One region of the Pseudomonas sp. PDM24 genome, then DNA from elsewhere that is predicted to be linked to it. Evidence: predicted binding sites of a transcription regulator. Region 1 holds the regulator's gene; each other region holds the start of a gene.
The links. The regulator FliA, encoded in region 1, starts transcription of late flagellar genes. The targets are predictions, from matches to a motif close to CTAAAGTTTNNNNNNNNNNNGCCGNTAA.
Positions count from the first base shown of each region.

Region 2: the regulator FliA is predicted to act here: its motif matches at 2,079-2,106, upstream of KW837_RS28155 (methyl-accepting chemotaxis protein).
Region 3: the regulator FliA is predicted to act here: its motif matches at 8,260-8,287, upstream of KW837_RS21890 (methyl-accepting chemotaxis protein).

Region 1 is NZ_JAHUWR010000001.1:162,563-172,206, reverse strand. It holds gene KW837_RS00790 (chemotaxis protein CheA) at 1-2,192, opposite strand, end outside; gene KW837_RS00785 (protein phosphatase CheZ) at 2,247-3,035, opposite strand; gene KW837_RS00780 (chemotaxis response regulator CheY) at 3,066-3,437, opposite strand; gene fliA (RNA polymerase sigma factor FliA) at 3,606-4,346, opposite strand; gene fleN (flagellar synthesis regulator FleN) at 4,343-5,173, opposite strand; gene flhF (flagellar biosynthesis protein FlhF) at 5,290-6,618, opposite strand; gene flhA (flagellar biosynthesis protein FlhA) at 6,630-8,759, opposite strand; gene flhB (flagellar biosynthesis protein FlhB) at 9,012-9,644, opposite strand, start outside.
Region 2 is NZ_JAHUWR010000012.1:62,336-71,979, reverse strand. It holds gene KW837_RS28170 (TonB-dependent siderophore receptor) at 1-319, opposite strand, end outside; gene KW837_RS28165 (FecR domain-containing protein) at 408-1,421, opposite strand; gene KW837_RS28160 (sigma-70 family RNA polymerase sigma factor) at 1,421-1,921, opposite strand; gene KW837_RS28155 (methyl-accepting chemotaxis protein) at 2,223-4,103, shown strand; gene KW837_RS28150 (SRPBCC family protein) at 4,249-4,719, opposite strand; gene KW837_RS28145 (non-ribosomal peptide synthetase) at 4,749-8,183, opposite strand; gene KW837_RS28140 (diiron oxygenase) at 8,194-9,126, opposite strand; gene KW837_RS28135 (DUF3050 domain-containing protein) at 9,123-9,644, opposite strand, start outside.
Region 3 is NZ_JAHUWR010000007.1:38,502-48,145, reverse strand. It holds gene KW837_RS21950 (SbmA/BacA-like family transporter) at 1-1,006, shown strand, start outside; gene KW837_RS21945 (cupin-like domain-containing protein) at 1,042-2,193, shown strand; partial or broken gene KW837_RS29145 (transposase) at 2,420-2,621, opposite strand; gene KW837_RS21935 (hypothetical protein) at 3,252-3,419, shown strand; gene KW837_RS21930 (DUF6124 family protein) at 3,626-4,000, shown strand; gene KW837_RS21925 (hypothetical protein) at 4,036-4,293, shown strand; gene KW837_RS21920 (DUF6124 family protein) at 4,643-5,011, shown strand; partial or broken gene KW837_RS21915 (HipA N-terminal domain-containing protein) at 5,184-5,429, opposite strand; gene KW837_RS21910 (helix-turn-helix transcriptional regulator) at 5,429-5,677, opposite strand; gene KW837_RS21905 (GNAT family N-acetyltransferase) at 5,910-6,473, opposite strand; gene KW837_RS21900 (phosphatase PAP2 family protein) at 6,564-7,409, opposite strand; gene KW837_RS21895 (histidine phosphatase family protein) at 7,444-8,115, opposite strand; gene KW837_RS21890 (methyl-accepting chemotaxis protein) at 8,377-9,644, shown strand, end outside.

The DNA of each region.
Region 1 (9,644 bases):
ATCAGTGCAATGCGGCCGTCACCAGTGATGGTGGCGCCGGACATGCCCGGGGTTCCCTGGAGCATTTTGCCCAATGGCTTGATGACCACTTCTTCCTGGCCCACCAGTTGATCGACGACGAAGCCGATCCGCTGAGTGCCCACCGAAAGGATCACCACATGGCCTTCGCGCTGCTCTTCGTGAGCGGCGGAGCTGACCAGCCAGCGCTTGAGGTAGAACAGCGGCAGCGCCTTGTCCCGCACGATCACCACTTCCTGGCCGTCCACCACGTTGGTGCGCGACAGGTCGAGGTGGAAGATCTCGTTGACGTTCACCAGCGGGAACGCGAACGCCTGGTTGCCGAGCATGACCATCAGCGTCGGCATGATCGCCAGGGTCAACGGGACCTTGATGACGATCTTCGAGCCCTTGCCCTTGGTCGAGTAGATATTGATGGTGCCGTTGAGCTGGGCGATCTTGGTTTTCACCACGTCCATGCCCACGCCGCGCCCGGAGACGTCGGAAATCTCGGTCTTGGTCGAGAACCCCGGAGCGAAGATCAGGTTGAAGCAATCGGTCTCGCTGAGACGGTCCGCCGCATCCTTGTCCATCAGGCCTTTCTTCACGGCGATACCGCGCAGAACATCGGCGTCCATGCCTTTGCCATCATCGGAGATGGACAGCAGGATGTGGTCGCCTTCCTGTTCCGCGGACAGAATCACCTTGCCGCTGCGAGGCTTGCCCATCGCTTCGCGCTCAGCCGGCTCTTCAATACCGTGGTCGACCGAGTTGCGCACCAAGTGGACCAGCGGGTCGGCCAGGGCCTCGACGAGGTTCTTGTCGAGGTCGGTTTCTTCGCCGACCAGCTCCAGGTTGATCTCTTTCTTGAGCTGGCGAGCCAGGTCGCGAACCAGACGCGGGAAGCGCCCGAAGACTTTCTTGATCGGCTGCATCCGGGTCTTCATGACCGCGGTTTGCAGGTCGGCCGTGACCACGTCGAGGTTCGACACGGCCTTGGACATGGCTTCGTCGCCGCTGTTGAGGCCCAGGCGGACCAGGCGGTTACGCACCAGTACCAGCTCGCCGACCATGTTCATGATCTCGTCGAGACGCGCGGTATCGACCCGCACGGTGGTCTCGGCTTCGCTGGCCGGTTTTTCCGGTGGCGGTGCGGCCGGGGCACGAGCAGGTGCCGGTGCAGCAGCGGCGGCCGGTTTCGGCGCTTCGGCTTTTGGCTCGGGCGCTTTGGCCACAGGTTTCGCAACCGGTGCTGGCGCCTTGGCGACAGGAGCAGAAACCACTGCGCCAGTGCCAACCTCGGTGAACTTGCCTTTGCCATGCAATTCGTCGAGCAGTGATTCGAACTCGTGATCGGAGATCAGATCGTCGCCGGCCGCTTTAGCGGTTGGCGCAGCCGGGGCCGGAGCCGAAGCAATCGCCGACTCCAATGCATCGACCGCAAAGTTGCCTTTGCCGTGCAACTGGTCGAGCAGTGCTTCGAACTCGTCGTCGGTGATGTCGGAGCTGTCGCCTGGCGCTTTCGGGGCCGCCGGTGCGGCGGGCGCCGCGACCACTGCATCGGGGGCGAACTGGCCTTTACCATGCAATTGATCGAGCAACGACTCGAACTCGGCATCGGTGATTTCGTCGCTGGCCGAGGCATCGCTGGTCGGCACTGGCGCAGCCGCTGGAGCCTCGGCTTGAGCCTTGACGGCATTCAGCGAGTCCAGCAGTTGTTCGAATTCGTTATCCGTGATGTCGCCCGATTCTTCAGCGGCAGGTTCTTCCACCACCTCGGCGACCGGTGCCGACTCATCGGCGGTTTGCGGCTCGGCCAAACGGGCCAACGCTGCAAGCAACTCAGGCGTGGCAGCCGTGATCGGGCTGCGTTCGCGGACTTCGCTGAACATGCCGTTCACCGCGTCCAGTGCCTCGAGAACCACGTCCATCAGTTCCGAGTCGACGCGTCGTTCACCCTTGCGCAGGATGTCGAACACGTTCTCGGCGATGTGACAGCACTCCACCAACTCGTTGAGCTGGAGGAAGCCGGCGCCCCCTTTTACAGTGTGAAAACCGCGAAAAATTGCATTGAGCAAATCCGCATCATCCGGTCGGCTTTCAAGCTCGACCAGTTGTTCGGACAGTTGCTCTAGAATCTCGCCGGCCTCAACCAGGAAATCCTGAAGGATCTCTTCATCGGCGCCGAAGCTCATTAAGGGGGGTGCTCCTGAGGTCTAAAAACCTAAAAAACCTAAAATGCTAAAACTCTAGAATCCTAGGCTGGATAACAAATCGTCCACATCGTCCTGACCGGACACAACGTCTTCTCTTTTATCGGCATGAATCTGCGGACCTTCACCCTGAGAGAGATGTTTTTGCGGATCTTTTTCAGCCAGCATCGCTTCACGGTCATGTTCGATACCCGCAAAGCGGTCGACCTGACTGGCCATGAGCACGAGCTTGAGCAGGTTGCTTTCAACTTCGGTGACCAACTGGGTCACGCGCTTGATCACCTGACCGGTGAGGTCCTGGTAATCCTGGGCCAGCAGAATGTCGTTGAGGTTGCTCGACACGATGCGGTTGTCTTCACTGCTGCGGGTCAGGAAACCGTCGACCCGCCGAGCCAGTTCGCGGAACTCTTCGGCCCCGACTTCGCGACGCATGAACCGTCCCCAATCCGTGCTCAGCGCCTGAGCTTCGTCGCTCAGGCTGTTGATCAGCGGTGTGGCGTTTTCCACCAGGTCCATGGTGCGGTTGGCCGCGGCCTCGGTCAGCTTGACCACATACCCCAGGCGCTCGGTGGCATCCGTGATCTGAGACACTTCCTCGGCTTGCGGCATGTGCGGGTCAATCTGGAAATTGACGATCGCGCTATGCAGCTCGCGAGTGAGCTTGCCCACTTCCTGATACAGGCCGCGGTCACGGGTCTGGTTGAGCTCATGGATCAGTTGCACAGCGTCGCCGAACCTGCCTTTTTCAAGGCTTTCGACCAGTTCGACCGCGTGTTTTTTCAGGGTCGACTCAAAATCGCCCTGTGAAGATTCGTTATGCTCCATAGCTCCCCCGTGACGGACTGGCTTTGCACATCAACCGATGCGTTCGAAGATCTTTTCAATCTTGTCTTTCAACGCTTGAGCCGTGAATGGCTTGACCACATAGCCGTTCACGCCCGCCTGAGCGGCTTCGATGATTTGCTCGCGCTTGGCTTCGGCCGTGACCATCAACACCGGCAGGTGTTTGAGTTTTTCATCGGCACGCACGTGGCGCAGCAGATCAATACCGGTCATGCCGGGCATGTTCCAGTCCGTTACCAGAAAGTCGATGCTCCCGCTGTTGAGGACCGGAATCGCGGTAATACCGTCATCCGCCTCGACCGTGTTGGTGAACCCAAGGTCACGCAACAGGTTTTTTATGATCCGCCGCATCGTTGAGAAGTCATCAACGATGAGGATTTTCATATTCTTGTCCAATTCGACCTCCAAGCAGTCTTAAAACGCGCGCAGCACCTGAACGCGCCGTTCAATCAATTCGGCGTAACACTCAACAGTTGTATGGATTACAACGGGCCGTGGCCGATGCAGCAAAATGCCGTACCCACCTCGTTCGCAGTGTCCCCACACTGCCTGTCAGCGCGCTCGCCACTCCCCCAAACGCCCCCGCAAACGGGCCGCGCACTGGCTGTGTAACTGGCTGACCCGCGATTCGCTGACCCCCAGGACCTCACCGATTTCCTTGAGATTCAACTCTTCGTCGTAGTACAGCGCCAACACCAGTCGCTCACGCTCCGGCAAATTGGCAATCGCGTCCGCCAGCGCCGCCTGGAAGCGTTCATCTTCCAGATCGCGCGACGGCTCGAGATGAGCACTGGCGCCATCCTCGTGCAGCCCTTCGTGTTCGCCGTCCTGCAACAGATCGTCGAAACTGAATAACCGGCTACCGAGGGTGTCGTTCAAAATCCCGTAATAATCGTCGAGACTCAATTGGAGTTCGGCCGCAACTTCGTGATCTTTAGCGTCACGGCCGGTTTTAGCTTCAATCGAGCGAATTGCGTCGCTGACCATGCGGGTATTGCGGTGAACCGAACGTGGCGCCCAGTCCCCCTTGCGCACTTCATCGAGCATCGCGCCGCGGATTCGAATGCCCGCGTACGTCTCGAAGCTCGCGCCTTTGCTGGCGTCGTATTTGGTTGATACTTCAAGCAGGCCGATCATCCCGGCCTGGATCAGGTCTTCGACCTGGACACTGGCCGGCAGACGCGCCAGCAAGTGGTAGGCAATGCGTTTGACCAGTGGCGCGTAACGCTCGATCAGCTCGTACTGCGCGTCACGTGCCGACTTCTTGTAGAGGTTGTAGCCACTGGCTGTCATAGGACGGGTCCTGCGGTCTGTTGCACGAGGCGCTCGACGAAAAACTCCAGGTGCCCACGCGGGTTGGCCGGCAGTGGCCAGGTATCGACCTTCTGCGCAATGGCCTTGAACGCCAGGGCGCACTTGGAACGCGGGAAGGCTTCGTAGACAGCACGCTGCTTCTGCACGGCCTTGCGCACGCTTTCGTCGTAAGGCACGGCACCAACGTACTGTAAGGCGACGTCGAGGAAACGATCCGTGACCTTGGTCAACTTGGCGAACAGATTGCGGCCTTCCTGCGGGCTCTGCGCCATGTTGGCCAGGACGCGGAAGCGGTTCATGCCGTAGTCGCGATTCAGCAATTTGATCAGCGCGTAGGCGTCGGTAATCGAGGTCGGCTCATCGCACACCACCAGCAAGACTTCTTGCGCTGCGCGAACGAAACTGACTACCGAGTCACCAATACCCGCAGCGGTGTCGATCACCAATACGTCGAGGTTGTCGCCGATGTCGCTGAAAGCCTGGATCAGGCCGGCATGCTGGGCCGGGCTCAAATGAACCATGCTCTGGGTGCCGGACGCCGCCGGGACGATGCGGATGCCGCCGGGTCCTTGCAACAGCACGTCGCGCAGCTCACAGCGGCCTTCGATCACGTCGGCCAGCGTGCGTTTGGGTGTCAGTCCCAGCAGGACGTCGACGTTCGCCAGTCCCAGATCGGCATCCAGCAGCATGACGCGCCGGCCGAGCTCAGCTAGAGCCAGGGACAAGTTCACTGACACGTTAGTCTTCCCGACGCCACCTTTGCCGCCGGTCACCGCGATCACCTGTACGGGATGCATGCTGCCCATGTTATTTCTTTACCTTGTCTTACTTAGACGGAGGCCACATTACTGGCTGCGCGTTCACCAACTGAACAATGCATGGCAGACCATCGATGTAGGTACAAAAACTGTTCATTAGTACCTCAGCCAACCTGCTTGGTCGGGCTGTGGTAAATATCAGCGAACATGTCAGCCATGGCTTCTTCGCTGGGTTCTTCCTGCATTTGCACGCTAACGGCGCGACTCACCAACTGATGACGACGCGGCAGATGCAAATCATCCGGAATCCGCGGGCCATCGGTCAGGTAAGCCACCGGCAGTTCATGACTGATAGCCAGGCTCAACACCTCGCCCAAGCTTGCCGTTTCATCCAGTTTAGTCAGGATGCAGCCGGCAAGGCCGCAACGTTTGTAACTGTGATAAGCGGCGGTTAGAACCTGTTTCTGGCTAGTGGTTGCCAAGACCAGATAATTTTTTGATTTGATGCCCCGTCCGGCCAGGCTTTCGAGCTGCATGCGCAGTGCTGGATCGCTGGCTTGCAGGCCGGCGGTATCGATCAGCACTACGCGTTTGCGCAGCAAAGGCTCCAGCGCCTGCACCAGCGATTGGCCCGGGTCGACGTGGGTGACCGACACGTTGAGGATGCGGCCCAGGGTCTTGAGCTGTTCCTGAGCGCCGATGCGATAGCTGTCCATGCTCACCAGCGCGATGTTTTGCGCGCCGTACTTGAGCACATAACGCGCTGCGAGCTTGGCCAGCGTGGTGGTCTTGCCCATGCCTGCCGGGCCAACCATGGCAATCACACCACCCTCTTCCAACGGCTCGATTTCCGGAGTGGCGATCATCCGCGCCAGGTGCGCGAGCAACATGCGCCAGGCCTGACGGGGTTCATCAATATCGGTAATCAGTGCCAGCAGATCGCGCGACAACGGGCCGGACAGACCGATGCGTTGCAGGCGACGCCAGAGGTTGGCCTGGGCCGGACGGCTGCCTTGCAGCTGATTCCAGGCCAGCGAGCCGAGTTGCACTTCCATCAGTTCACGCAAGCTGTTGAGCTCGAAACGCATCGAATCGAAGGCTCGCGGGTCAACTCCACCGGAGGCTGGCGCGGGGGCTGGTGCAGCACGACGAGGTTCAGCGTAAGTCGGTTCGATCAGTGGCTCGGCGGCGGTCAGCGGCAGGCCGGCGAACAATTGGCGATTGGTGCTGTTGTCGCTCTCGCCGTCGCTACGCAGGCTCAATTCGGCCTGGGCGGTCACGATCCGCGACTGAGTCTTGCGCAGCTCGTCCTCGAGCTCCATGTTCGGAACACGCGGGGCCAGCGCCGACAATTTGTAATCCAGGGCAGCCGTCAGCTCGACACCGCCGGCAATCCGGCGATTGCCAATGATGGCGGCATCAGCGCCCAGCTCATCACGAACCAGTTTCATGGCCTGACGCATATCGGCGGCGAAAAAACGCTTAACTTGCATAAACCACTACCTCAGCCGTTGGGCCCTACTGTCGCAACGATGGTCACTTGCTTGTTGTCAGGGATTTCCTGGTAAGCCAACACATGCAAACCCGGGACTGCCAGTCGGCCGAATCGCGAGAGCATCGCGCGAACCGGACCGGCCACCAGCAGAATCACCGGTTGACCTTGCATTTCCTGACGCTGCGCCGCTTCGATCAACGAACGTTGCAGTTTCTCTGCCATGCTTGGCTCCAGCAGAACGCCCTCTTCCGAGCCTTGTCCTGCCTTCTGAAGACTATTGAGCAATATTTGTTCCAACCTTGGCTCCAAGGTGATCACAGGCAGCTCCGACTCAGTGCCTACAATGCTTTGGACGATTGCACGGGATACGCCGACGCGCACTGCGGCCACCAAAGCGGCAGTATCTTGACTCTTGGCGGCGTTGTTCGCGATGGCTTCGGCGATGCTGCGAATGTCCCGTACCGGCACCTGTTCGGCCAGCAATGCTTGCAAGACCTTGAGCAGCTGCGACAGTGAAACCACCCCCGGCACCAACTCCTCAGCCAGTTTCGGTGAGCTCTTGGCCAGCAATTGCATGAGTTGCTGGACTTCTTCGTGGCCGATCAACTCGCTGGAGTGCTTGTACAAAATCTGGTTCAAGTGGGTTGCCACGACTGTACTGGCATCGACCACGGTGTAGCCGAGGGATTGCGCCTGGGCACGCTGGCTGATTTCGATCCAGACCGCCTCCAGACCAAAAGCCGGATCTTTGGCGGTAATGCCGTTGAGCGTGCCGTAGACCTGCCCCGGGTTGATCGCCAGTTCGCGATCCGGGTAAATCTCGGCCTCGGCCAGGATCACGCCCATCAGTGTCAGGCGGTAGGCGCTTGGCGCCAGATCGAGGTTGTCACGGATATGCACAGTCGGCATCAGAAAGCCCAGGTCCTGGGACAGCTTTTTACGCACCCCCTTGATCCGTGCCAGCAACTGACCACCCTGGTTGCGATCCACCAGCGGGATCAGGCGGTAGCCGACTTCCAGGCCGATCATGTCGATAGGGGTCACGTCATCCCAGCCAAGCTCCTTGGTTTCCTGGGCGCGGGCCGGCGATGGCAACAGTTCCTGCTGACGCTTGACCTCCTGCAGGGCCTGAACCTTGACCGTGTTCTGCTTCTTCCAGAACAGGTAAGCGCCGCCGGCCGCCAAGGCTGCCATGCTGAGAAAGGAGAAGTGCGGCATGCCTGGCACCAGGCCCATCACCGCCATCAGGCCAGCGGCCACGGCCAAGGCTTTCGGCGAGGCGAACATCTGACGATTGATCTGCTTGCCCATGTCCTCCGAGCCGGAAGCCCGGGTCACCATGATCGCAGCGGCAGTCGACAACAGCAGTGATGGCAATTGCGCCACCAAACCGTCACCGATGGTCAACAAGGCATACACCCGACCGGCATCGCCAAAGGTCATGCCGTGCTGGAAGATACCGACTGCCATGCCGCCGATCAGGTTGATGAACAGAATCAGCAGGCCGGCGATGGCGTCACCGCGCACGAACTTGCTGGCACCGTCCATGGAACCGTAGAACTCGGCTTCCTGGGCCACTTCCATCCGGCGCAGTTTCGCCTGGTTCTGATCGATCAGGCCGGCGTTCAAGTCGGCGTCGATGGCCATTTGTTTGCCCGGCATTGCGTCGAGGGTGAAACGCGCGCTCACCTCGGAAATCCGTCCGGCACCCTTGGTCACTACGACGAAGTTGATGATCATCAGAATCGCGAAGACCACGATACCAACCACGTAGTTGCCGCCGATCACCACTTCACCGAAGGCCTGGATCACCTTACCGGCGGCCGCATGGCCATCCTGACCGTGGAGCATTACCACCCGTGTCGAGGCCACGTTCAACGCCAGTCGCAACAACGTCGCCACCAGCAGAATGGTCGGGAACACCGCAAAATCCAGCGGCCGCAAGGCGTACACGCAGACCAGCAACACGACGATGGACAAGGCAATGTTGAAGGTGAAAAACACGTCCAGCAGGAACGGCGGCACCGGCAACATCATCATGGCCAGCATGACCAGCAGCAACAGCGGCACGCCCAGATTGCCCCGACTGAGGTCGGCAACGTTTGTGCGTGCAGTGTTGATTAACTGAGAGCGATCCACCGGTTTTCCCCGTTCCTTTAAAGCAAATCTTTGACGCCTGAAGCAGGCGCAGGGCGGCTACTGCAAGAAGCCTTCCAACTTTTGCCGAGCGGGGAGATAGAGGGCCGTTTTGGGGATTTGTATCGTCTGTACCGACGCCTTCGCGGGCAAGCCTCGCTCCTACAGATTTGAGTCAGTAGCGACTTATGCGAACGACACCGGACTGTAGGAGCGAGGCTTGCCCGCGAAGAGGCCGGCACTACCAACGCACAATCAGGAATCGCGGCGCAGATCCGGCGGAATCGGCAAATCATCCTGGAGCGGATCCGGACGTTTACCCTTGCCGGCGCGGTACTGGCGAATCTGGTAGACGTAGGCCAGTACCTGGGCGACCGCCAGATACAGCCCGCCGGGGATTTCCTGCTCCAGCTCGGTGGAGTAGTAGATCGAACGCGCCAGCGCCGGCGATTGGAGCAGCAGCACATTGTTGGCCACGGCGATTTCGCGGATTTTCAAGGCAAGGAAATCGCTACCTTTGGCCAACAGCACCGGCGCATTGCCTTTGTCCGGGTCGTACTTGAGGGCTACGGCATAGTGAGTCGGGTTGGTGATGACCACGTCGGCCTCGGGAATGGCCGCCATCATCCGCCGCTGCGACATCTCGCGTTGCAACTGGCGAATGCGCTGCTTGACCTCTGGTTTACCTTCCTGATCCTTGTGCTCGTCGCGCACTTCCTGCTTGGTCATCTGCAGCTTCTTGTGGCTTTCCCAGAGCTGCACCGGCACGTCGACCACGGCGATGATGATCAGCCCGCAAGCCATCCACAAGGTACTCCAGCCGACCACCTGCAAGCTGTGAATGATCGCCATGTCCAATGGCTCGTGGGCGATGCGCAACAGATCATC
Region 2 (9,644 bases), on a different contig from region 1:
TGAGCAAATGACTCAACGCCTGATCCGCCGAATAGTCGCCCTGTAATCCCGGCGATTGAAGGCCCTGAGTTTGAGCCGGAGTCGTCGACAGCGTGATGCCCGCCTGACGCGCGAATTGGTTGAGCACATCGCTCAAGGAGCCGGCGGCGATGTTGTAGCGGTGGCTACTGGCTTCGCTGCCCTGTGCTGCAACGCCAAGTGTCGGCATCAGGCCGACACCCAATGCGGTCGAGAACAGCGCCGCGCGGATGGCGTGGCGCAATACGCCCGATTCCGCGGCGAAATGGAGAGGGTTCTTACTGATGGCGCGCACAGTCATTGTAGGTTTCCGTAGGAAGTCGCTGAAGGCAGAGTTGAAGTGCTTACTGACTAAGCCGGACTTGTTCAGAAAACCCGCCAAAAATAATTCAGGCCTGCCGCTCCAGCGTCACCCAATAGCGAGTGCGATAGCGCAGTTGCACCGCCAGGGTTTGCGGCAGGATGGCCAGCAGTTTGTCGGTGTCTTCGAGACGGAAAACCCCGGACAGCCGCAAGTGGGCAATGTCGGCCGCGCAGGTCAGATAGCCGGGACGGTAACGTCCGACTTCATTAATGAAATCCCCGAGGCGCATGTTGCGGGTGACGATCAGGCCATCCACCCAGGCGCCCGCATCCATGTCCTGCGGCGGTGCCAACTGCGCTCGACTCCGATCGATCAGATAACTCTGCCCGGCCTGCACCTGAATCGGCAGGCCATCGGTGGCCCGTGGCGAATGGATTGCGACGACGCCGCTGGTGACGCTGAGCCGCGTGCAGTCGGCGTCCTGACGAACAATGAAGCGTGCCGCCACACTTTCGAATACACCGTGACGGCTTTGCACCCGCAACGGTCGATCAAACGAAACCCCTTCACTTGCCCCACCGCACGTCACGACGATCTCGCCGCGGGTCAGTTTGATCAGGCGCTGCTGCGCGGTGTAGTCCAGATCCACCGCGCTGGCGGTGTTGAGCTCCAGGCGCGTGCCATCCGGTAACTGGAAACCGCGTCGCTCGCCCGTGGCGGTGGCGAAGTCGGCGGTCCATTGTTGCCAGCCGATCGCATCCTTGCCCAGCCATGCCGCCGAACCCATCAATAACGCGCCCGACAGCAGCTTCAATGCCTGGCGCCGCCCGAGTCCCTGTGCGCTGTTTTCCAAAGTGTTGAAAGCGACTTGAGCGCCGGGCACCGCGCGTAGATTACTGCTCAACTCGGCTTGCAGGGACTGCACCCGTTGCCAGGCCAGTTCGTGTTCATGGTGTTCCGCCCGCCAGACGTCGCATTGCTGGCGCAGTCTGGGATTGGTCGCGTTGTTACGCAGGCGCAGCAACCAATAGATGGCTTGTTTAACCACCTGCTGATGCGGCGCCCCGCGGCGGTTCAGCGCTGAGTTATCCGCAGGCATCACGCTTCATACCGCAGCACGTAGCAGTGATACAGCGCGTCGGCCACATAACGCTCCACCGAACGTAGGGATAAGCCCATGTGTTCGGCGATCTGCTTGTGGGTAAGTCCTTCGCACTGGGCCAGCAGAAATGCCTGACGCACTTTCGGCTTCAGGCCTTCAAGCATGCGGGCGATGCTTTCCAGCAATTCGAGCACCAATGCCCGCGCCTCGGCGCTCGGGGTTTCGGCCTCAGGCAAATGGGCGATGGTTTCCAGGTACGCACGCTCGATTTCCTCACGGCGCCAATGGTCAATCACCAGGCCGCGGGCGATGGTTCGTAGAAAGGCGCGGGGGGCCTTGAGCTCCAGGCGTTCGGTTCTTTGCAGCAGACGGACGAACGTGTCCTGAGCCAGATCCGCCGCATCGGCTGCATTGCCCAATCGCGCACGTAGCCACGTGTTGAGCCACCCGTGATGGCTGCTGTAAAGCGCCTGTACTGCAAACTCAGGTGAAGACATGAACGCGACAGCCCGACGTCACAAATGATAATTAGTCGCATTGTCATCAAGGGTCGGAAAATTTGCAACTGCCGTTCGAGCAACCGTCAGCAAACACCCCTACTTGGGCGCTCTAGCACGCCGTTCGGCGGGTATCTGACGGGTTTCATACAAATCCCTAAGATTTCTCCCGCTCGTGCCGACAGACTGGTGAGACATGCGTGCACCAAAGTAGAGCGGCCCAAAAATGCCGTCTGCGCTGTTACATGGAATGTTGCAACCCGGAACGCATCCCCACTTTTTGCATAAGAAGTCCCATGAAATGAATCTCAAGTTCAGCCATAAAATTCTGCTGGCCGCTTCAGGCGTCGTGGTGCTGGCTTTTGCGTTGTTCACTTTGTACAACGACTATTTGCAGCGAAACACCATTCGGCAAAACCTCGAGTCTTCCGTTGAGCAAGCTGGCGAGCTGACCGCCAGCAGCGTGCAGAACTGGATGAGCGGCCGGGTGCTGGTCCTGGAAAATCTCGCGCAGAACGTCGCTCATCAAGGCGCCAATGCCGATTTGCCGGGGCTGGTCGATCAACCTGCCCTCACCTCGAACTTCCAGTTCACTTACGTCGGGCAGGCCAATGGTGTGTTCACCCAGCGCCCTGACGCGAAGATGCCGGACGGCTACGATCCGCGTCAGCGCCCCTGGTACAAACAAGCCGTGGTCGCCGACAAGACCATGCTGACCCCGCCTTACATGGCCGCGGTCGGTGGGTTAGTGGTGACCATCGCCATGCCGGTGAAAAAGCAAGGCGAACTGCTGGGCGTCGTCGGAGGCGACTTGAGTCTCGAAACCCTGGTGAAGATCATCAACTCGGTGGACTTCGGTGGCATCGGTCACGCGTTCCTCGTCAGCGCCGACGGTCAGGTGATCGTCAGTCCGGACAAGGATCAGGTGATGAAGAACCTGAAAGACATCTATCCGGGCTCCAGTGTCCGTATCGGGAAAGGCAATCAGGAAGTAGAACTGAACAAGCAGGACCGCATCCTCTCGTTCACGCCGGTGAGTGGTTTGCCAAATGCCGAGTGGTATATCGGTCTGTCGATCGACAAGGCCAAGGCCTACGCACCACTGAGCCAGTTCCGCACCTCGGCGCTGATCGCGATGTTCATCGCCGTGACCGCCATTGCAGTGCTGCTGAGTCTGCTGATCAGCGTGCTGATGCGTCCGCTGACCACGATGGGTCGTGCGATGCAGGACATTGCTCAGGGCGAGGGCGATCTGACCCGGCGTCTGGTGGTAGAAAGCAAAGACGAGTTCGGCGAGTTGGGCGGCTCCTTCAACCAGTTTGTGGAGCGGATTCACGCGTCGATTTGCGAAGTATCCTCGGCGACCCGCCAGGTTCATGACCTGTCGCAACGGGTGATGGCATCGTCCAACGCTTCGATCATCGGCTCCGACGAACAAAGCGCGCGCACCAACAGTGTGGCTGCGGCGATCAACCAATTGGGCGCCGCCACCCAGGAAATCGCCCGCAACGCCGCCGATGCTTCGCAACACGCCAGCGGCGCGAGCGAGCAGGCCGATGACGGTCGTCAGGTGGTGGAAAAAACCATCCTGGCCATGACTGAGCTGTCACAGAAAATCAGCCTGTCCTGCACGCAGATCGAAACCCTGAACGCGAGCACCGACAACATCGGCCACATTCTCGATGTGATCAAAGGCATCTCCCAGCAGACCAATTTGCTGGCGCTTAACGCGGCCATCGAAGCGGCCCGTGCCGGTGAGGCCGGTCGTGGCTTTGCGGTGGTGGCGGATGAGGTGCGTAACCTTGCTCATCGCACCCAGGAATCGGCGGAAGAGATCCACAAGATGATCAGCTCGCTGCAGATCGGTTCTCGCGAAGCGGTGACCACCATGAACGCCAGTCAGGTCTCCAGCGAGCAGAGTGTCGAAGTGGCGAACCAGGCCGGCCTGCGACTGGTCAGCGTGACCCAGCGCATCGGCGAAATCGACGGCATGAACCAATCGGTGGCCGCAGCGACCGAAGAGCAGACCGCCGTGGTGGAAACCCTCAACGTCGACGTCAACCAGATCAACCTGTTGAACCAGCAGAGCGTGGCCAACCTCAATGAAACATTGAAGGATTGCGATGCGTTGTCTCAGCAGGCCAATCGGTTGAAGCAGTTGGTTGATAGTTTCAAGATCTGATTGAGGTCAGCTCTACCGCGTTATCGTTCTTCGCGAGCAAGCCCGCTCCCACATTTTGACCGAGTTCTTCCAGGCGGAACGCAGTCGAATGTGGGAGCGGGCTTGCTCGCGAAAGCGGTGGTTCAATCACCACCCCATCAAGACCCTACACAAACAGCTTCAACACATTCCCCATCGCATCATCGGCAAACCCCTGAAGGAAATCCTTGAATCCCGACAGGGCTTGCTCACCGCCCTGAGCCGGTTCAGCGATGATGCTCCAGATCGCCCGCGACTTGCCTGCGCCGATGGATTCCACCCTCATCGCCGCCCACAAATTGCCGATGCCCAAGGTGTTGTAGATGAGGGTCCAGGTCATGTTCATTGCCTGGTCGTCCCGAGAGTTGAGCTGCTCGACCACCAGGTGGTTGTCGTCCTTGAAGAATTTCTTGCGCAGCGACGACACGCCTTCGCCCGTCATCTCGATGTGCGACAGCGCTGGAATGAATCGATCGAAGCCGGCAAAGTTGCCGACCACCGCCCAGACCTGTGCCGCATCGGCCGGTACATCCACCGAAGACACAACATGGCAGCCGTGAGGATTTTTGATCAGGGTATCGGGTTGCAGAGTATTCATGGTTTTGCTCCGTGCAGGGTTAGGGTGAATCAGATGAAGTTGATTTCTTTGAGGTAGTCGCAGCCGCGCCGCAGCAGCGCCGGGGATTTTTCCGGGTAGTGCGCGCCCATCTGCCGCACGCCGGCCTGGGCGTTGTCGTGGCCGATCATCGAGATGTCGCCGATGTCTTCTTCGAAGCCGTTGAGGTAGAAACCCAGCACGCCAAACAGCGCGTTGTCACTGTCGACGCGGCTCAGTTGCTGCTGCCAGTCGGCGACGCTGACCATGGCGAATTCCCGACCGGTCTCGCGAAATGACGCTACGTAGCAATCCCAGCTCAGCGGCTCGGGGTTGTGCAGGTTGAACACCGCTTTTTCGGCCTGGTAACGGCTGGCGTGGAAGGCGATGAAACGGGCGAGGAAATCCACCGGCATCAGGTCGAAATTCAGCGCCAGTTCCGGCACCTGGCCGAGCTGGATCGAGCCCTTGAGCATCAGCATCAAGCGATTCTTGTGGGGCTGGCAGACGCCGGTGAGGCTGTTGAAGCTGATGTTGCCGGGGCGATAAAGATTGACCCGCACCCCACGCTCCCGCGCCCGTTCGAGGATCCGCTCGCCGACCCATTTGGACAGGTTGTAGCCATTCTTGATGTAGATCGGCGGTGTCTGCGCGGGGGGCAACTCCAGCACCCGGCCATCGTCGGAAATCGTGCTGGACGCCGAGAGTGTCGAGACGAAGTTGAAGATCTTCTTGCTGCGCCCTTCACACAGGCGCAGGCACTCGAAAATCGGCTCGACGTTATCCCGCGCCAACGACTCGTAATCGAGGACGTGATTGACGTTGGCGGCGTTGTGCACCAGCGCGCCGAAGGTGCGGTCGATGCGTGCGTAAACGTCGTCCGGCAAACCCAATTGCGGTTGGGTGATGTCGGCGGCGTAAACGCTGACCCGGCTCAGGTCCAGATGGGTGAGACGGTTATCCCGCAGGGCCTGGGCGAAGCGTTCGGCCGCGGTTTGTCCGCCGGACTCACGCACCAGGCACGCGACCTCGGTGGCGCCCCAGGCCAGCAAAGCCTCGACGATGTGTACCCCGAGAAAGCTGTTGGCGCCGGTCACCAGCACTTTATGCACATCACCGCACTGGCTGACCGGCAGCGGATCGAGGTTGAGTTCGGCTTCGGCATCGATGAAGGCCTGGGGGCTGAGCGTCGAAGCTGCGCTTTGCTCGGGGCCATCGAGCAGCTTGGCGAGGGTCAGCAACGTAGGCGCTTCGATGAAGCGATTGATCGACAGGCTGCGACCGAACACCTGGCGGATGCTCAGCAGCAGCTGCGACAGCAGAATCGAATGCCCGCCCAGGTTGAAGAAGCTCTCGTCGGTGGCAATGTCCTCGACCGGCAGCTCAAGCAACTCGGACCACAGCTGGCGCAACTGCATCTGCAACGGGGTCTGCGGCTGGCGCCGCTGACTGGCGACCTGGACCTGTCCCGAGGTCGCGAGCAGAGCCCGTCGATCGACCTTGCCGTTACTGGTGTAAGGCAGGCGTGGCAGTTCAATGTAGGCGCCGGGGTGCATGTAACCGGGCAGCGTGTTTTGCACATGCTCGCGCAAGGCCGAGAGGGCGGTGCCGGGCTGCTCTTCCCTGGGATGAACCAGGTACGCCAGGATCCGCCGTCGTTCATCGACCACCACTGCCACCTGACGAAACAGCTGGCTTTCGCGCAGGCAATGCTCGATTTCCTCGGGCTCTACCCGAAAGCCCCGGATCTTCACCTGGTTATCACGACGGCCACTCAGCTCGATCCCGTCGTCGGCCCACTGGCCGATATCGCCGGTGCGATAAACCCGCAACGCCTGCCCGTTGGGCAGTGTCAGGTTGAGGTAGCGCGCCGCCGTCAGCGCCGGGTCGTTCAGATAACCCAGGCCGACACCCGGCCCGGCGATATACAACTCGCCGGGTGTGCCTTGAGGCACTGGTTGCAGTTGCTCATCCAGAATCAACACCCGGCCATTGGCGATGGGGATGCCGAGGTTGCGATTGCTATCGCCGACGCAAAATTGCCGCGTGGTGGCCAACACCGTGGTTTCGGTCGGGCCATAAATATTGTGGAATCGGCATTGCGGTGCGAGCTGCGCGATCACGAACGGCTCGCAGACATCGCCACCGGTAATCAAGTGCTCAAGGCCCAGCGGTGCTTGCAGCGGCATGACGCTCAGCAGCGCCGGTGGCAGGAAGGCGTGGGTCACTTGCTGCCCGCCAATCAACTCGACCAATTGCTGTGGATCGCGGCGCTGGTCGTCGCTGGGCACCACCAGTCGCGCGCCTTGGATAAAGGTCGGCAGGATATCCAGCAGCGACGCGTCGAAATTGATGGTGGAAAACTGCAACGACCGACTGCTGCGCTGTAACCCGACATGGTCGGCGTACCAGGCACAGAAATGGCTGAGGTTGCGATGGCTGAGCAACACACCTTTGGGCTGGCCGGTGGTACCGGAGGTGTAGATCGCCACGGCCGGTTCGTCGATGTTCACTGTGCGGCGGATCAGCGAGGCCGGGAGGCCGGGTTTGGGCGAAGGCAGACGGCGAATGTCCAGCATCGGCAGCGAGACGTCGCCCAACTCGCTGGCGCCGTCGTGCAACAGCAGGTCTGCGTTGGCGTTTTCCAGAATGAAGCGCCGACGTTGCGCCGGATGCTGCGGGTCCAGCGGCAGGTACACCGCGCCGCAACCCAGCACCGCCAGAATCGCCGCGTACAGCTGCGGCGACTTGGGCAGGCACACGCCGATCACCACCGGGCGGTCGGTTACGCCGCGATGGCGCAGCATGTCCAGCATCGGTTGTTGCAAGCTCAACGCCAGGCTGCGCAAGGCCTTGTAGTGGACAAGCGAGTCCTCGACCCATAAGGCCGGCCGCGTTGCGTCATCGAGCATGCGCTGCTCAATGCTGTGCATCACCGGCACTTGGGCGGCGGCCAGCAGCCACGGCACCGCAGGCGCATTGAGGCGGTGTTCGAAGGCCAGCATCTCCAGTGCATCAAGCCCATGCAATAGTGACTCGGCAGCGCCGACCTCCGCCGTGGGCCAATGATCGAAACAGGCCTCATCCCGAGAGAGCTGACTGACCAGCCGTGCGCCGCTTTCGACTACCACTGCCAGTGTGCACAGGCGCAGCGACTGGCCGTTGCCGCCGCTTTCAGGAGCGATAACCTGCCGCAATAACAGTCGCTGCGCACCGTCGCGAAAAACCACCACCGGCTGCGGCAACACCTCATCCGGCAGGGCATCAAGTGCCACGCGGACCTCCAGGCGAGACCGGGCCTGGACGCCGTCGCACGGCGCCGTTCCGTCGTCGATCAACAAATCCACCGGGCCGTGACTGCCCGGCGATTCAATACGCACGACACCATGGCCGTGCAGTTCAAGTTCAAGGGCCAGTTCGGCCATTGCCTGGCTGCTGCCAGACACTGCAATTTCAAGGCGTCTCATGGACGGATCCTCAGGGGGTCAGGTAGTCGGCCAGGGCGTCGCGCACGCAGGGGGAGGCGAGCATCGAACTGCTGCGAAAGAAGCGCGTGATGTTGCCCACCAGCGGATGAAATCGGTTGATGGGGTAGGCCAGCGCACTGGCGTCTTCACACAGCGACTGGCGTACCGATTCATCGACGGGCAGGTGAGCGATCAGCTCGAAATCGAACGCCTGCTGCAGATCGCTCGCCAGATACTGGGCGATGAAACCCGGCATCAATCGCGCTATCGCATGGCGGTCCTCTTCGGGGGCGGTGCGCCAGTACATCTGCACCAGTCGTGTCCAGAAGCCGGCGTGACGTCCCTCATCCATAAGGTGGTCGGCCATCAAACCCTTGATCGAAGCCTTGACCGAATCGTCCCGGGCGAAGGCCGCCACTTCATTGGTCACGGTGTTTTCGGCAATGGCGATGCAGATCAGCTCTACGGCGCTGAGCAGGTGCTTCGGTGCCTGGGCCAGCGTCGCCGGTATCGCGCGGCTGAGTTCGATCTGCATGGGCAACGGGATCGGTGCGATACCGGTCATGTCGATGGTCTGCTGCATGAAATCCATCGCCACCAGTGCGTGGTAATCCTCGTCTACCACGACCGTCATCGCGTCGTAGCGGCAGGCGAACGGGAACTCAATGCCGAAGCTGTTCTTGGCGATGCGGCGGGCGGTGTTGTCCACCAGCTCGGTCTCGAAAATCACCACGTCGTTGATGAACTTGTAGAGGCTCTGCACCAGCACAAAGTCGCGCAGCTGCGGGCAGTGGCTGAGAAAGGTCTGGCTATGGACCAGGGGTTGGCGGCTCATGGGGAAGATCAGTTTGTCGTCGTCTTCGAGCCGGCGCCGTGGCCGGGTGCGGATCGTGGCGCGGCTTTCCCAGGCGTCAGCGAAGGATTGGTAGTGGACGGCGTTCATGGCGTCACCTGCGCAACCGGTTGGGCCATGCTCTGGCGCAGGCCGTCCCACAGGGCGGCGCGGCTTTGGACAGCGGCGAGCGCGGCGGCCAGAACTTCGGTTTCGCGCTGCGGGTCGCCATCGATCAGCCGTGCCAGCAGTTTTTCCGCCGCCGGGCCGTGGTCTTCGGAATCGACTTCGATGTGCCGTTGCAGGTAGTAACGAAACGTCGGGGCTTGATCCAGGCCAATGCCCCAGGCATCCAGCATGCGCTGGAACATCTGCGGAATGACGCTCTCGCGACCATGCACAAACGCAGCAGCCACGCTGTGCGCTGGGGCGTGCAGGGCGGTGTGCAGGGTCTGGCGAACGAACCGGGCCGCCGCCGGTTCAACCTCGACACTGTCCAGCGCGGTCTCGGGGCTAACGCCCTCCTGTTGCAACGCGATGAATCGCTCAATGGCCCGGGTGTCCGCGCCGACTTCACGCATGGCGTCCAGATACAATTCGAAGTGACTGCAAAACCCTGCCCCGGGGCG
Region 3 (9,644 bases), on a different contig from region 1:
ACTGTTCGCTTGGTGTGCACTGGTCGCATTGGTAGTGCTTTCATTGCTAGCCGTGGGCACCGCTCTGGCTATCAATGAATGGTACAAGCATTTCTACAATGCCATTCAGGACTTGGACGCCCATGCGTTTTACAGCCTGGCAGCAGTGTTCATCGCAATCATCTCGTTTTCCGTGCTGCGCTCGGTGTTGACGACGTATCTGGTGGACATCTTTGCCCTCAAATGGCGACGTTGGCTGACCAATCACTACCTCAGCGCCTGGATGCTCAAATCAAACCGTCCCGAGCAGATCGAACAGCGTGTCGATAACCCAGATCAACGCATTGCCGAGGACATCAACAAGTTTACCTACGAAACCATCGACCTGGCCTGCGGCCTCATTTATACACTTGCCAGTGTCATCTCCTTCAGTGTGGTACTGATTGGCATTTCAGGTGACGCCACGTTGTGGGGGGTTAATGTCCCCGCCTACATGTTCTGGGCAGCCATTCTGTATGCCCTGGTCGGTACGTACATCAGTCAGAAAATTGGTTTCAAGCTGGTGTCCTTGAGCAACAACCAACAACGTTCGGAAGCAGACCTGCGCTACTTCCTCGTCCGCTTTCGCGACGACACCAAGACGCATTCGACCAACAACGGACGTCACGCCGAAAAAGCCTGCATCAGTGAAAAGCTCGATATCAGCCTGGCCAACATGCGCCGCACCATTAAGGTCAAGATGCGCCTGTCATTGTTTACCGAGAGTTACAGCCAACTGTCTCTGGTGTTCAGTAGCTTGCTCGCCGTTCCTCGTTTCTTTGCCGGCAGCATCATGTTCGGTGATGTTATGCAGATCAATTCGGCGTTTGGCAACCTGTGTGAAAATTTGAGCTGGGTCATCAATGCCTACCACCGCCTTGCCGACTGGAAAGCGACTACCGACCGACTCATTTCGTTTGATGACGCGCTGGACCTGGGCATCGAAGTCAAACCCCGGCCTGAGTATCGCCCTGCGCTTACCCCATAGACCCAATGACGTCCCCCTGTATCTAGGACCTATACATGCCTCTCCAAGCTGCCTTATCTGAATTATTCATCCACGCCAAAGCCGCGGGTATAGCCGGTATCTTTCAGTTCATATTTTCTGAACAGCAAAGTTTTTGGATCTGCGCACCCACTTCCACCATAGCTCGGCCTGGTGTACACCCCGGAGCCGTTGTAACAATCTCCCTGGAGGCGTCTGTCTTCCTTGCGATCATGCGAGGGGCAGCCGACATTGAAGAACTCTTCTCTCAAGGTCAGCTGAGCATATCCGGGAACATCGGCCGCGCCACGTTGCTTCCTTCACTCATCAGCGCTGCTCGATTCTCCGGGGGAAAGGCAGTGCATGTCGAAATGGACCGTCGCTACCTTGCTCGCCCACGCTTCAGTGAACAGCTTTCGATGCGGGTTGATATGAACGGAGAAATTGAACGGCGCCCGAAGTGCCAGGTTTCGGTAGAGGAATTCAATACCCATTATCGCGCTAATGGCATCCCGCTGCTGCTCACCGAAGCCCTTACTGACTGGCCCTTGTTTAACATGTCACGCCCTGCCGTCATAGAACACCTAGGTAATGTCCAGGGCATTACTCGCCATGGCGACTATGCTAAGAAAGCCTTCTCCTCCGAACGTGACTTCCGGGCCACCTGCCTAATCGACTTCATTGCCACTCTAGATACCGCAGGACACCAAGGTAGCTGCGAGCCGTCAACCTACATGGGCAACAACCGAGCTCCGGAACAGCTGCTCCAACTGATCAGGTTCCCCGATTACTTCAAAAGGAGTCTATATCTTCCCCCGCGCTTCTGGTTGGGCCCGAAAGGTACACTAACCCCACTTCATCGTGATGACTCCGACAATTTTTTTGCTCAGGTTTGGGGCGAGAAGGCGATACTGCTAGCCGCACCGCACCACCGCGAAGCATTAGGCAGTTGGTCAACTTCACCCCAGGGCGGGCTGGAGGGCTGTGACTTCAACCCTTCCTCTCCGGACTTCGACAGATTTCCTAAGGCGAGACAGGTGAAATTCTTTCACCTTCAACTACGACCTGGCGATATGTTGTATCTACCCGAAGGCTGGTACCACGAGGTCAGCTCGTTGAGCTTGTCACTCTCAATAAACTTTTGGGTGAACGCCGTTCGTAGCGAGACTTATGCATTGCTTGGGGATTGAGCATCTCTCGAACTCACTGGGCGGCTTAAGCTGGGTCTCAATGAAGGGTAATTGTTGTATGCCCAGAGGTTCGACTGAACGTATGCGTCCGGGGAACCCGTCTTGCGCAACTAAACCGGTTGCCATCTACACGGCAGCAACTCGGCAATCTCACTCGCCCGCTGCGTCGGCCAGTTCTTGCGACCCAACGCCCATGGCCGGATCTGGTTGTCGGGTAGTCAGACGCGGTCACGCCGAGTTCGAAGCTGGCTTTATAACCGCCAAAATCCCTTTCCAGTCTTGCAGGAAATTGCGCGCGTGCTCACCGGCGCGGCTGGGGCTGAAGTCATAACGACAGCCGCTGTTTGGCAGAATTGGCTGGTGGCGTAGGCCCAGACATAAGAGCGGTGGTTTTTCTTCAAACCTGGAGCAAGCATCTGCACCGGTGTTTAGCGGGCGCAACCTTCAGAATCGGAAGTTGGCCACTTCACCGTGAGCGTTTTCTGGCCAAGCGACAGCTCAATAACGGCCACCGCTTCCGTCTGCCGTTTGGCCGTGGGTCTTAATGGAACGAAAGCCGGCAACGGCTTCGGATCCACGGCGGCCTGATGTGACGACAGCTGTAAGAAGATCACCGCTTATCAAGGATGCGAAGCAAGGTTGTCAAATCGATTACAAGGGGGACAACGGAAAGCAATTTTATGAGGTATTCCAATTGGTATTCCAATCAAAATATAAAATAAAAATTAATGATAATAATCAATAGCATAAATGTCAGATTCAGATTACCCCGGCCCACCAATCCGAAAACGACAAAGCCCGCCAAGTGCGGGCTTTGTTGCATCTGGGGTTTGGTAAATTGTCAGATCCCCGCATCCACCTGTAGGAGCGCGGCTTCCCCGCGAAGAGGCCAACCAGACCCGCACAAATCACCCGCGGTCAAAGAGGCAACCATCACCGCGATCGCCCGGAGATGCCATGCGCCAAGCTCTCCTATCATCGACCTTCAGCCATGCTTCGCCACCGTCGAACGCCACCGTCGAACGCCACGACGAATCCAGAGAGTCAGGAGTTCCTCAATGATTTCGATCAAGCTAGGCTTTTCTAAAGGCGCTAAAAGCCCCTTTGCAGACTTCATTCGTAATGCCAAGTCCGATCAGAAGAAGCGTGTCTACCGTGAAGTGCTGAATGAGGCTACCAAACAGCAGAACCTCGTGATGATGGAAGCTGAAGCCAAACGAGGCTAATCGCACGTCCTAAAATAGCCCGGCTCAATGCCGGGCTTTTTTATTCTATTTGGCCTCGTCCTAGGAAATTTCCCGCAAGCTGTGGCGAACTCCATGAACTGGCGAGTAACGATCAGTAAAGATAACCTTCCGTCTTCGCTGCAACCCGGCGAACGGTTTTGACAGGCCGAAAAGCGTAGGGATCCCTAAATTTCCGGAGTTCCCCCATGAAAAAGACCAAACCAAAGCCACGTGGAAACCCAGTCACTCCAGAGTCGGAAACCCTCGACCTGACCCAACTCTCCAAAGCCACCCAACGCGCCGTCAGCGCCCGCTTGCGCGACCCGAAACAGCCCGATCCGGTGAGCCATGTTTTCACCATCCTCCCCGACGTCGACACACCCACCCTGCTCGCTCACGCCAGCGAAACCCTGGCCTCCATGAATGTCATGACCACCGATCTGGCCGACCAGCTCGAAGGCTCGCATCGCAATGTGGCATTGGCGATTCAGCAACTGGCCGTGCTGGCCGAGATGTTGATCAACCGAGCGCTGGATAACCTCGATTCACCTATGCCGGCGGTCACGCCCGTCTGCCACTGAGTGATCGCGCTCGTTGATCGAATGGAGGTTTTGTCATGGATAGATACATGCCGGTCACCGGCATCGACTGCACCATCGCGTCGCTGCTGATCGACACCGAAGCGCCGCTGGACGTGCTGCATGAAACGGCGGCCTACCGCATCCGCACGGCGACTCAATTGCTGGAGAGTTTCGCTGTGAACGAAGGCGTTCACAGTGAGCTGGCGCGGGTGTTGGTGACTTCGCTGCGTGATGGCTGCGATTTGCTGGATGTGGTTGGGCGAAGGTTACAGATGCAGGTTTCGGCGTTGTAACGAACCCAGCATGTTACCCCAACACAAAAAGGCACCTGACGAACATATCGCAGGTGCCTTTTCTGGATTGTGCGGCATTAGATGACTCAACAGTAGGTTTCATGATCTGTAACTTACTGTCGACTCAATGGACGCAGAGTCGCCACGCTTTCGGCCTTGTATAAAAAAAGGATTTCTCTGACAGATTAGAACCACGTCATCCTGGGAAATTTCCCGCAACCTGTAGCGACTTCCATGAACTGGCGAACAACGTTTCCGGCAGATAGTCTTCACGCTTCGCTGTAAACCCTGCGGACGGTTTGACAAGCCCGAAATAGCGTAAGGATCCCTAACCTCATGGAACGCCCTTATGAAAAAAATCACCCTGCATTTAGTTGAGAATACGGCCACTTCAAAGCCTGAAACCCTCGACCCAACCCAACGCCCCCAAGCCACCGAGCGCGCCGTCAACGCCCGCCGGCGCAACCTGAACAGGAACATCTTCAGCGTCCGCCCCGACGTCGACACGCTCACCCTGCTCTCTCATGCCAGCGAAACCCTGGCGTCCCTCAACGTCATGACTCTGGACTTTGCCAACAAACTCGATGGGCCTCAGCGCAATGTGGCGCTGGCGCTTCAGCAATTGACGATGCTGACCGAGCTTCTGGTCAACCGAGCGCGGGATAACCTCGATCCGAACGCTTCGGTGCCGGCGGGCAAGCCTCCCGTTGTTCACTGAGTGATCGAGCGACGACTACAAACGCAGATTTCGGCGTAGAAAAGCAAAATGGGCGGCCTCATTGAGGTCGCCCATTTTTGCTGATGCCGTCGTTGCTACATCTAGAAGCCTAAGTCCTGAATGCGCTATGCCGGCAGTCTTTGTTGCTACCCAAAACTCAGTGCAAATGGCGCACGCTTACAGTTTTAGCCAGGCGATTACGTAGCTGCTCCAGCACATAGCCTTCCGGCAGGTTCATCTGGAAGATAGGGTGCAGGTCTCGTCGACGAAACTCGTCGGGGCGAACGGGCATCGTCAAGCTGATTGCCATGTTGGGTAACGCATCTTCGTCGTAGCGGAAAATGAAATCCTCCGCGCTGGTGAGGATTCGGCCGCTGCTCCCTTCGGGGGTACTGACTTTGAGCGAGGTCATTTTCATTAAAACAGCTCACCAAGTTCTTCCAGGGTCGGCATGGCTGCCGGAATGACAGCAAATTCGCAATCCAGAGCACCTAACACCCGCGCATAAGCACTCATGCTCACAGAAAGAGTGCCCTTCTCTACTGCGATGACTTTCTGCCGAGTCAGCCCGGCGAGTTCGGCGAGATTTGCTTGCGTCAGGCTACGATTCATACGCTTTTCGCGTATTTGCTTACCTAAGCGGGAGATCAACAGAGAATAATCCATGTTCATTTACCGTGACATTTATATTTAAATGTACCGTATGCATAACATTATTGCGACTCCCCCGGTATCTCGTTCACTCAGAGGCCACGCCAAAGGCCTTCCATCCACATGAATTTTTCTTCACCCCATCACCTCTCCCCAACCTGTACATTGCCCTCGCTCATTCAAGAAACTACGGTTTGCCCGCGCTCCCGCGGGCTTTTTTTTGTCTGCGGTTTTGTTGGCGGTCAGTTCAAATAGCCCGCGCAGGGGAAACCTTCGGCAGTTCCTGCAGGCATTTCAATCGATACAAATATTCCTGCTCCCCATGCTGCTGCGAACACCGCGCCTGATAACACTTCCTGATCAAGCCAAAACCGGTCGCTTCAGCCAGCCGTTGGCTCGCCACGTTGGCCACGTCTATGGTCAGGTAAAACGTGAAACCGGGCAGGCTTTTGATCAATTCTTCGAGCGCTGTGCGCATATAACCTTTGCCCGAATACTCGGTATTGGCCCAGTAGCCGACGACGTAGCGGTTGCGGTGCCGGGGCTTCAAACCAATGCAGCCGATGATCGTGTGCGCCGCATCGTCGACGATAAACAGCCGCCGCTCACCTGTTTCGCTTTTGAATTCATCGACTGCCCGCGCGAGGAACGATCGGGCCTCGTCCTCGGTGGTGTAGGGTTTGGCCCAGGGCAGAAATTCGGAATGGGTGGTAAAACTGGCGTTAAGCGCATGCTGCAACGCTTTACACCATTGGGGGTCGGGGGCACTCAATCTCAATGTATGAGTGCCCACCGTCAGCGAAAGCTCCATTGCATCTTCCTTGAATTCAAACTCCGTAGCGTCAAACAGTAGCAGTGCCAGGAAGGACACTGCTACTCAGGCGTTCAACGGCCTCCCGGCCTAAATCTCCGCGTTGGCGGGTGAACTCGTAAACGGTTCAACGACAGTTCGCTCAGCCTGCTGTCGCACCGGTAGCTCCAACCGCGCCCGCCCATAGAACGCCAACGCCGTCAGCAAACATGCCAGCCATACAAAGATTCCGGCCCAGAAGGTGTGGGACATGTAGTGCCAACCCTGTAGAACCCGCGTCGTGCCGTAAACGAAACCGAGCAGCAGCGAGCCGTGCATCACCGCTTTGGAATATCGCCAGCGGTAGCGGCGAGCCACAAAGTACAGCGCGAGCATCGTGAAGCCGCCTGATGCATGCCCGCCTGGCCAGCAGCGACCGTCGCCTGCGACTTTCAGCAGGTCGAAATTCTGATACCACTCCTTGTGTTCGATTTTGCCGGCGTACTGGGTCGTTTCGACCGGGCAATACACACTGGTGTGGCCTTTGAGGTAGTGGATAACGCCAGTGCTGATGGAAAACGCGAACACCACATAGAGGAAGTCCCGACGGTGTTTACTGGCGAACCGAAGTATCGGCGCGACTTTGATTTTTTCCAGGAGTGTGATGATCTTCGAATGTTTTTCAGCCTTCAGTCGCGGCCAGAGAAACGACAGCAAAGCGCCAATCATCGCGACCTCACCAGTCCAGTTCGGGATGATCCGCGCCCATTTATGAGTGATTTTTTCGAACAGATGGACATGCTGTAACGGAAACAACCGTGTGGCCGGATCATAGAAAAGATCGCTGAAGGCGATGTCTATCTTGGTAATGTCAAACAACAGGAACACCACGACCGCGCAGGCCAGCGGAATACCGAAGTTCACCCAGTAAAAGCGGTAACGGGAAGCAGTCAGCATCGTACGTCCTGATCCAGAGGGATGATGGTGAGGCTCATTCAGTGGTCACCGAATGCCAGTCGGAGGCTTCGATGAAACCGAGCATGCGCGGCGGCTGAGACTTTTTGGCGGAGATAAACAGAGAAGCGCCATAACCCAAGGTCTCGGTCGATAACTTGAGATCTTTTTCGAGTTGCGCCATGCATTCGCTGTGGGTCACCAGAATCAGGTTGCGTCCGGCTACCTTGTGCGCCAAGGCATCGCGCAGCATGTTGTCTCTGCAGTGGACCAACCAGTCTTCGCCGACGCCGACCTTGTTGAACATGTAACCGGCGGTTTGCGCCGTGCGCATCACCGGGCTGTTGTAGATGTCAGCCCGATCCAGCCCCAGATGCTCGAACTGCGCGCCGACACTCACCGCCACGCTACGGGAGCGATCGGTGATGCCATCGTTGCCGATCAGGCAGGCGGCCGTGGAGTGATCACAACGCTCGACGTGGCGCACCAGCACGATCATGTCGCCTTTGGCCCACCCGGTCGCCAACGCCCGGGCACCCGCCACATTGCCATGGGCCAGGTCTGGGACGGCGGCGGGTCGCAACAGCCACACGGTCAGCGGAATAACCAACAAGGCAGATGCCAGCACGACTGCAGCGTTTCGATAACGGGCCAAACGGCTCAGATCGATCGAGCGTTTTATCCCGAACAGACTCAGTCTCAATTCCACATCAAGCCGCCTCGCCGGGATACACCATTGTAATTCGATGTCGCGAGGGTAAAGAGGCGCGCGTCGGCAGCCGGTGAAACCCATGTGAAAAAAAGATTAAGACTTGCCCAAAAATCTTGTTACAGAATCCGTCCAACAAAATCCTTTCAGCTCCCGGGATTGCTGCCGATACAGACCTGCTAACCCCCTTGCTGGCTCTTAAAACAACAATCTTCCAGCCAACCGACGATCAAGAAGCACAACGTTCCTGGAGGAATATTGATGAATAGCTGGTTCGGTAATATCAGCGTGAACCTGAAACTGGGCCTGGGATTCGGCCTGGTCCTGGCACTGACCTGCGTCCTCGCCCTGACCGGCTGGACGAGCCTGGGCGGGTTGATTGACCGCAGCAACTGGATGAGCGACATCACTCAGCTCAACGCCGGCCTGACCAAGCTGCGTGTGGTTCGCCTGCAATACATGCTGACCAACGGTGACGAAACCGCCGCCCAGAATGTGCAGACCACCCTCGACGGCTTCGTCGCTCAGCAACAAGCGTTGCTGTCGAGTTTCAAGAGCCCGGAAAACGTCAAGTTGCTCAAAGAGCAGAGCGCGACCATCAGCGCCTACCAGATATCCCTGAACAAAATGCGCAGCGCCTACCGCACCGGTAACAGCGCCCGCGACGCCATGGGCGCCAATGCTGAAACCGCCAACACGTTGATCGAAGCGATCAGCACCCGCGTGCAGCAAATGCCCCTGAGCGACCAACGCTTCGAACAGTTCCAGGCCATTACCGCGGCCAAGGAAGCGTTCATCCTGGCTCGCTACGAAGTGCGTGGTTACACGGCTAACACCAACGCCGAGACCGAGCAAAAAGCCGTCGCCCAACTGGACACGGCCATCGCCAGCCTGAAACAGCTCAGCGTGTATTTCGCCGAGACCCAGCAAGATGCGCTGCGCCAGCTGGAAACCGCGCTGAGCAACTACCGCAGTGCCTTGCAAGCGTATAAAGCCGCGAACACCGAGGCGGTGCAGGCGCGCAAGGAAATGACCGAACAGGGTGCCACCATCGTGACCCTGAGTGACCAGCTGTATCAGATCCAGCTCGACCGCCGCGACGCCGAAAGCGCCCAGGCCCGCACGCTGCAACTGATCAGCACCTTGCTGGCCTTGCTGGTGGGGGTCATCGCCGCCGTAATCATCACCCGTCAGATCACCGGCCCGTTGCGCGATACCCTGGCCGTGGTCGAGCGCATCGCCAGCGGCGACCTGTCCCAGGACGTCAAAGTGACCCGCCGCGACGAACTCGGCGTGCTGCAGCAAGGCATCGCACGCATGGGCGTGACCCTGCGCGATTTGATCAGCGGTATCCGCGATGGCGTCACCCAGATCGCCAGCGCTGCCGAAGAATTGTCTGCCGTGACCGAGCAAACCAGCGCCGGGGTCAACAGCCAGAAAATCGAAACCGATCAAGTGGCCACCGCCATGCACGAGATGACTGCCACGGTGCAGGAAGTTGCGCGCAACGCTGAAGAAGCGTCCCAGGC